Regions from separate parts of the Marinomonas sp. BSi20584 genome, predicted to be linked through region 2. Evidence: predicted binding sites of a transcription regulator. Region 2 holds the regulator's gene; the other holds the start of a gene.

Region 1 (4,217 bases), on a different contig from region 2:
TGCCGTCTTTTTCCCACTCACGAGTACGCAATGAACCTTCTACGTAAACTTTAGAACCTTTCTTAATAAAATCGCCTGCGATTTGACCAAGACGGAAATTACCACGATCCATAAAAGCCACACGGTGCCATTCCGTACGCTCTTGCATTTGACCAGTTTGCTTGTCGCGCCAGCTTTCTGTTGTCGCTAAGTTAACGTTTGCAACCGCTGCACCAGATGGCATGAAACGCACTTCGGCATCGTTGCCTGCGTTACCAATCAAAATTACTTTGTTTATTCCACGTGCCATGACGTTCTTCTCCAACTAAAAGATAGAATAGTGTTTTACTTAAAGACGCACTTGCGGTGCCAGACGCACCAGAGCATCTTTGTCTAATATTTTTTTATCGACTTTCAGATAAGCGGTTTGCTCATCTTTAAAAATTTGCATACCTTCCACTCCTTGGATTTCTGCAAGTTGATCCGCCAACTTCGTTACTTCTTCATCTGTCATATTGGGCAGGCTAAACGCCAGACTACTTAACTGACGAGGTGCAGGCTGGATGGCACAAACAAGTGACCAAGCCAAAAACACCACGCCGACAACCCAAAAGACGCCACTGCTTGAATGATGCTGGAGCAGCCAACCGCCACCAACGCCACCCAAAAATGATCCCATAAATTGATGGGTAGAAAACACGCCCATCGCTGTGCCGCGATAACCAACTGGCGCTAACTTGCTAATAAGAGATGGCAACACAGCTTCCAGTGAGTTAAAGCCTACAAAATAAGCCCATAACAGCACCCCAAACACCCAAAGGTAAGGAGCCCATTGCAGCAATATCGAGCTTAAACCCAACAAAATCATCACGGCGATTAACACGCCTTTTGTCTTACCTTTTGATTCGGCAATAATCACCAATGGTAACATACCTGCGAAGGCAAAACCCATGATGGCTAAGTATAGCCAGCTATGTTGTGACAAGGGTAAATCAAACTGCTGAATCAACAAATTCGGCACGGTAACAAACAAAGCAGTTAGGCTCGCGTGCAACAACAAAACACTCACATTCAAGAACCGCAGTCTTGAATCTTTTAAGACCAAGCCTAACGCCAAAAGACTCGGTGTCGTATCGCGCCGAAAAGTGTGCTGGACGATATTCGGCACAGCAAAAATGATCAAGACTATTCCCAGTAAAGATAGCGCAAAGGATAGATAAAACAGACCTGAAAGCCCGACTAAGGCAAAAATCCAAGGCCCTAATACCAAAGACAGCATAAACGAGGCACCAATACTAATACCAACAATCGCCATGGCTTTAGTTCGATTTTGCTCTCTAGTTACATCACTCAATAGCGCCATCAAGGTACTGGCAATAGCACCAGCGCCCTGAACCGCGCGCCCAACAATCAATGTATTGATATCGCTCGCATTGGCACAGATCAAACTACCTACAGCAAACAATAGCAGCCCAATAACAATGACGCGTTTACGGCCAATTTTATCTGACCACATGCCCATCGGAATCTGTAAGCTCGCCTGAGTCAGACCATAAATACCGATAGCAGTACCAATCAACGCGGCGTCCGCTCCGGTCAACCCATCAGCGGCCACGCTGATGACAGGCATAATAAGGAATAAGCCTAACATTCTAAATAAATAGATCAGCGCTAAAGCAAGAACTGAACGACGTTCGAGTAGATCCATAAGGAGGTTTCAACCGTTTAACTTAGCTGGTTAAGAAAAAGATTGTCAATTTTACAAAAAATACCGTTGAAGCTCCATTTCAACTACTGTAAAAATAGACAGTTATTTAATTTACTGGCAGATTTCTTTCTGTTGATCGACTTCACATTGGAGAATCATGGATACCATTACCATACGCGGGGCCCGCACACACAATCTAAAAAATGTGGACCTAGACATCCCAAGAAACAAACTTGTGGTGATTACTGGCCTATCCGGCTCAGGTAAATCCTCTCTCGCTTTTGATACTTTGTACGCCGAAGGACAACGACGCTATGTAGAATCCCTTTCGACATACGCTAGACAATTTTTGTCCATGATGGAAAAGCCAGACATAGACCACATTGAAGGCCTTTCTCCTGCTATCTCTATCGAGCAAAAATCAACCTCTCACAACCCACGATCAACAGTCGGTACAATAACAGAAATCTACGATTATCTACGATTGTTATTTGCCCGTGCAGGACAACCTCGCTGCCCAGATCATGGTGAGCCACTAGAGGCGCAAACCATATCACAAATGGTCGATAAAGTTATATCGCTACCAGAAGAAACTAAAATGATGCTGCTTGCACCGATCGTCAAGGATCGAAAAGGTGAGCACTTACATACCATCAGTGACTTACTTTCAAAAGGCTTTATTCGCGCGCGAATCGATGGCATCGTCGTCGACCTAGATGATGCTCCAGCATTAGAAAAAAACAAGAAGCACACAATCGAAGTGGTCATTGACCGTTTTAAAGTTCGTTCTGATCTACAGCTTCGCTTGGCAGAATCCTTTGAAACATGCCTTGGTTTATCCGACGGGATCGCCAAAGTCATCAATATGGATGACGAGCAAGAAGAGTACATTTTCTCAAGTAAATTCGCCTGTCCGGTTTGTGGTTACAGCTTAACGGAATTAGAGCCACGCCTTTTCTCCTTTAACAACCCAAATGGCGCTTGTCAGACATGTGACGGATTGGGCACTCATCAGATGTTTGATCCTGATCGAATCATTCAAGATGAAACTCTGACGCTTGCTGAAGGTGCAATCCGAGGCTGGGGTCGACGTAGTATTTTTTACTACCAGCAACTTAGTGCCTTGGCAAAACACTATGGCTTCGACATAGAATCAAAATATAAAGATATCCCTAGCGATTTCAAAAAACGCATCTTGCAAGGCTCAGGTAAAGACAAGATAGATTTCATCTACATCAATGAACGTGGCGATAAAATGACACGCTCTCATTCATTTGAAGGTGTCATCCCAAATTTACAACGTCGCTATCACGAAACAGAATCTGACAGCGTGCGTGATGACCTTTCACAGTACATCAGCATCCAACCTTGCCCAGACTGTCATGGCTCTCGACTCAATCGATCCGCTCGCAACGTCTTTATAGCTGAGCAAACATTGCCAGAAGTTGTGACCTATCCAATCGCTGAATGTTTGAAGTACTTTGAAACACTTGAACTTCCTGGGTCACGTGGAGAGATCGCCTCTAAAATTCTTAAAGAGATTCGTGACCGATTAACCTTCTTGGTAAACGTTGGCTTGGAATATCTGACACTCGACCGAAAAGCCGACTCGCTATCTGGAGGCGAGGCACAACGAATCCGACTTGCTAGTCAAATTGGTGCCGGTTTAGTAGGGGTTATGTATATCCTTGATGAGCCGTCTATTGGTTTGCATCAACGCGATAACGAAAGACTGATAGCAACACTGACCAGACTAAGAGACCTAGGCAATACTGTCATTGTCGTTGAACACGATGAAGACGCCATTCGTATCGCCGACTTTGTTGTCGACATTGGCCCTGGCGCCGGCATTCACGGTGGCGAAATTATCGCCAGCGGCACACCACAAGACATAATGGATTGCCCTGAATCCATTACAGGACAGTTTCTAACGGGCAAACGAAAAATTGAAATCCCAGCCATTCGCCATCAAGCCAAGGACAAACAATTCCTTAAGTTAATCGGCGCAACAGGCAACAATCTAAATACTGTTGACCTTAAGATCCCTGTCGGCGTAATGACTTGTATCACTGGCGTTTCTGGATCTGGTAAATCGACATTAATAAACGGTACTTTGTACCCACTTGCCGCTACAGCACTTAATGGCGCAACAACACTTAAAGCGGCACCCCATGAACGTATTGAAGGTTTAGATTTATTTGATAAGTGTGTGGATATCGATCAAAGCCCTATCGGTCGTACGCCAAGATCAAACCCTGCAACCTACACGGGTATTTTCACTCCGATGAGAGAGCTATTCTCAGCAACACAAGAATCTCGCTCACGAGGCTATAAACCAGGTCGATTCAGCTTTAACGTGAAAGGTGGACGCTGTGAAGCCTGCCAAGGTGATGGCGTAATCAAGGTAGAAATGCACTTTCTTCCAGATATCTACGTACCTTGTGATACCTGTAAAGGCAAACGCTACAATCGCGAGACGTTAGAGATCCATTACAAAGGCAAAAACATTCACCAATGTCTAGAAATGACG
Region 2 (4,217 bases):
GACTGAGCCACTTCCTCCATCTGACGACGGGAAGAAAACAACACTAAACTGCCCTTTTCTGTGTTCACATGCTTATCTAAATAAGCAACAATTTCGGCGGTATGTTGCTCAACTCTATTTGGCTCATGCTCCATATCTGGAACGACCAAAAGCCCATTTTCTTGGAAATTAAATGGGCTAATAACGCGCAAATACTCACTCTCACGAGGAACGCCTGATCGCATATTAAAACGATGAAATTGATTAAGCGCCGTTAACGTAGCTGATGTCACTACCGCACCGAAACATTTATCCCACAACTGCTGCTTTAATGTGTTTGCGGCAAGAATCGGAGAACCGCCCAGTTCAATATCTTGCTCCATCCCTTGACCAGATAAAACTAGCCAGCGTGCATTAGGCGGATAGTTTTGATCATCAACTGTAGAATACAAACGCCAAAGCCCAATACATTGCTCTAAGCGACCAAGAATGACACCTAAAATAGGCTGCCAAGTTTCTGCAGTTTCAGGTGTTACACCCATCCCTTCATTTTGTTTAGTCTTTTTACATTCGTCTTGGATGCTTTCAATGTTGTTAAACAACTTTTGATAAGACGTCTGTAAACTGTATGCCAGCTGGCGTAATTCATCTGGAATTTGGCCAAACTCGAAACGGTGCTGATTATTTTCTTGATCCAACCCCAAACCCTGAATATAAGGCGCTAACCCCTGCTGGGCATATTGGATAAAGTTCACAATACTTTGTATTTGCTGTGGGATTTTTAGTAGCAGCTGACCTGTTACACTGACATCGTCTGTTAACTCTTGCTTCAAGTTAACCAGATTTTTTTCTAATTGGCGTAACCAAGTAATACTTTGCTGCAAACGAACTTCATGACGAAAGTGCCCTATCGCTTTATCAGGAAGATGATGACCCTCATCAAAAACATAGATGGTTTCTTTTGGCGGGGTAAGAATCGCGCCACCACCCAATGACAAATCGGCCAATACCAAATCATGGTTGGCAACAATCACATCAGCCACTTCGATTTCAGCACGCGCTTTAAAAAACGGGCAGGCGGAATAATTAGCACAATTACGGTTAGTGCATTGCTGATGATCTGTGGTTAAGCGACGCCAATCTTGATCACGAACAATACCAGCCCAATTGTCTTTATCACCATCCCAGTCACCTTTTTGCAAAGCAGCATCCATCTCTTGATAAAGAACAGTATTAATATCATCGGAATGAAGGTGCTGCTCGAAAAGTCCAGCGAACATATCGTCCATTGCTTGCTCTTCTGAGCTCAAGAAGCCCTCAAGATTATTCAAGCACAAATAACGTCCTCGCCCTTTAGCAAGCGTGTACTTAAAAGTCAGCTCCGTATGTTCAAGCAAATCAGGCAACTCTTTATGCAAAATCTGCTCTTGAAGCGCAACCGTAGCAGTAGAAATAATTAATTTAAGACCACGAGCTTTCGCGATAGGAATAGCCGCAAGGCAATATGACAAAGTTTTACCCGTGCCTGTTCCTGCCTCAATTACGGCAACATGCTTTTCTTCAAGGCGCTCGCCTTCCGAGTCTTGTTTAATGTTACCCAAAGTTCGAGCGATCGCACCAATCATCTGGCGCTGTCCAGCCCTTGGTTTATGGGACTTCGCATCCAAAGATGCTCGGTATGCAAGTTGAATCTGTTTTTTTAGTTCGTCTGAAAGCATTTATATCATTGAGTATAGTTAGGAATGCTGTATATAATAACAGTAACTGTATAAACAACCAGATAACCTATGATTAAATTAACCAAAAGACAATCTGACGTACTAGAAACCATTCGCGAATTTATTAGTGAAACAGGTTTTCCACCAACCAGAGCAGAAATAGCACGCCGGCTTGGGTTTAAATCTCCTAACGCTGCTGAAGAGCACCTAAAAGCCTTGAGTAAAAAAGGTGCAATAGAGATGCTTTCTGGCGCGTCAAGGGGAATACGCTTAGTTGATCGTGCATCAAATGATGACCCCACAAACAACCTTGGCTTACCTGTCATAGGCAAAGTTGCTGCAGGTTACCCTATTTTAGCCCAAGAAAACATTGCTTCTCATGTAAACATCCCAGCAAATATGTTCTCCCCACAAGCCGATTATTTCTTATCTGTCTCAGGTACCAGCATGAAAGACATCGGAATAATGGAAGGCGACTTATTAGCAGTGCATAAAACAACTACTGTGCGTAACGGCCAAATTGTCGTTGCTCGCATTGGTGACGAAGTAACAGTTAAACGTTTCGAACAAAAAGGCAGTATTGTTCGACTTATTCCTGAGAACGAAGAGTTCAATGACATCATTGTCGACCTTGAAAGCGAAGAGTTCGCCATTGAAGGCTTATCAGTTGGTGTGATTCGCCAAGGACTTTAAGTAGCCGCTACCTCATCAACACCATACCAATAAAAAAGCGAAGCATATGCTTCGCTTTTTTATGTAAACCTACGCCTCACACCAACAACACAGACTTAATGCAGAATCTTAGGACGAAAATCTTCGTCATCAAGATATTCCGAATCTTCGTCAAAAAACGAATCATCTGAATAAACAAAATCAATTCCTGCATGGAACATGCATTTTGCCAATTCAAAATAACGATCCTTTAAATAAGATCGAGTATCATCTGATATCTGCAATGTTGCTAGTGGAACGGTTTCCTCACCATCTTCACTGGCTGGACGCAGCACAATATCGCCATTATCCAGCTCAACAATTTCTAGGTAGGATTCTTTCATATTCAATACTCTGATGACTCTTCTCTAAAACGTAACACCAATTCGACCAACTTGGCCAAATAAAAACTCACGGACGCGCCAGCGTCACTTCCACGGCCAATTAGACTATCACTTTGCACTACTGACGACATAGAGGTACGACATTCAAACTGAACCAAATATGCCTGGTTCAATTGAAAGCACCAAGAATCAGTACGTGACAACAAATCAGCGAGCTCCGCCAGCACAGGAACAACAATCTGCTTATCTTCTGACTCAGCTAATAGTTTAGCAACATCCAGAGATCCAGATAACGAATACGCTGCATTCACTTCTTTTAGCAGACCATTAAGAGCACTTCTTAACTGAAAAATAGCCGAGCTTTCCAGCCCGACCCTTAGCCACGCTTCATCACTATCTTGGCTCTGCTTAATAAAGCGTCTTGCCGTGTCTAGTTTTTGATTGGTTAAGCTAGCTAAACTGGCACCACTCATTTTTTCTTACCTTCCTCAATCACCCATTTAGAGCCGACATAAAATGCTTTCCAGCCTGTTGGCTTACCTTCCTCTTCCGTCATGACATATTGCTCTTTCGTCTTGCGGCTATATCGAATAATGGCTGGGCGACCTTCAGAATCTTTTTTAGGCGCTTTTGCAAAAAAGTGATATTTAGGATCTATTTGATCCATATATGGAAGCAATTCTTCAACCAATGGGGCACGAGTTTCACGCTTGCGTGGGAACTGACTTGCCGCCAAGAACAAGCCCGTTGCACCGTCACGAAGCACATAATGATCTTCTACTTTTTGACAAGCAAGATCTGGCATTGGCACTGGATCCATCTTTGGTGGCGCAGCTTCACCACTCTTCAATAACTTACGAGTGTTTTTGCATTCATCATTAGTACAGCCAAAGTATTTACCAAAACGACCGGTTTTAAGCTGCATCTCTGATCCGCACTTATCGCATTCAAGTGTCGGGCCATCATAGCCTTTAATTTTAAAGACTCCAGTTTCCACTTCGTAACCAGAACAAGCCGGATTGTTACCACAAACATGAAGCTTGCGATGCTCATCCATCAAATAACTGTCCATGGCCGATCCACAAATCTTGCAGCGATGCTTATTGATAAGCGCTTTAGATTCACCCTCTTCATCATCTACAGCAATGGCTTCGTCGCCACGAATAAGATTAATAGTCGCTTTGCAGCGCTCTTTGGGAGGCAAAGCATATCCAGAACAAGACATAAATACGCCTGTGCTGGCAGTACGGATCTGCATCGGGCGAGAACAAGTCGGACACTCAATATCGGTCGGTGTTGGCTCATTCAGCATCATACCGCCATCTGGCGACTCTGCCTTAGCTAACACCGAGCTAAAATCTTTATAAAACGCATTAAGCGTTTTAATCCAATCTTTATTACCTTGTGCAATTTCGTCTAGCTGTTCTTCCATTTGGGCCGTAAAACTGAAATTCATCAAAGAATT

Evidence for each region. Region 2 encodes LexA, which represses DNA repair genes until DNA is damaged. Its sites were predicted from a motif close to TACTGTNTANNTANACAGTA; they were not measured.
Region 1: the regulator LexA is predicted to act here: its motif matches at 1,772-1,791, upstream of uvrA (excinuclease ABC subunit UvrA).

The regions. Positions count from the first base shown of each region.
Region 1 covers NZ_KZ454891.1:51,803-56,019, reverse strand. Annotated here, with positions in the region: gene ssb (single-stranded DNA-binding protein) at 1-289, opposite strand, end outside; gene TY87_RS18500 (MFS transporter) at 329-1,687, opposite strand; gene uvrA (excinuclease ABC subunit UvrA) at 1,845-4,217, shown strand, end outside.
Region 2 covers NZ_KZ454869.1:19,982-24,198, reverse strand. Annotated here, with positions in the region: gene dinG (ATP-dependent DNA helicase DinG) at 1-1,697, opposite strand, end outside; gene lexA (transcriptional repressor LexA) at 1,767-2,390, shown strand; gene TY87_RS01680 (hypothetical protein) at 2,486-2,752, opposite strand; gene TY87_RS01675 (DUF6586 family protein) at 2,755-3,225, opposite strand; gene topA (type I DNA topoisomerase) at 3,222-4,217, opposite strand, start outside.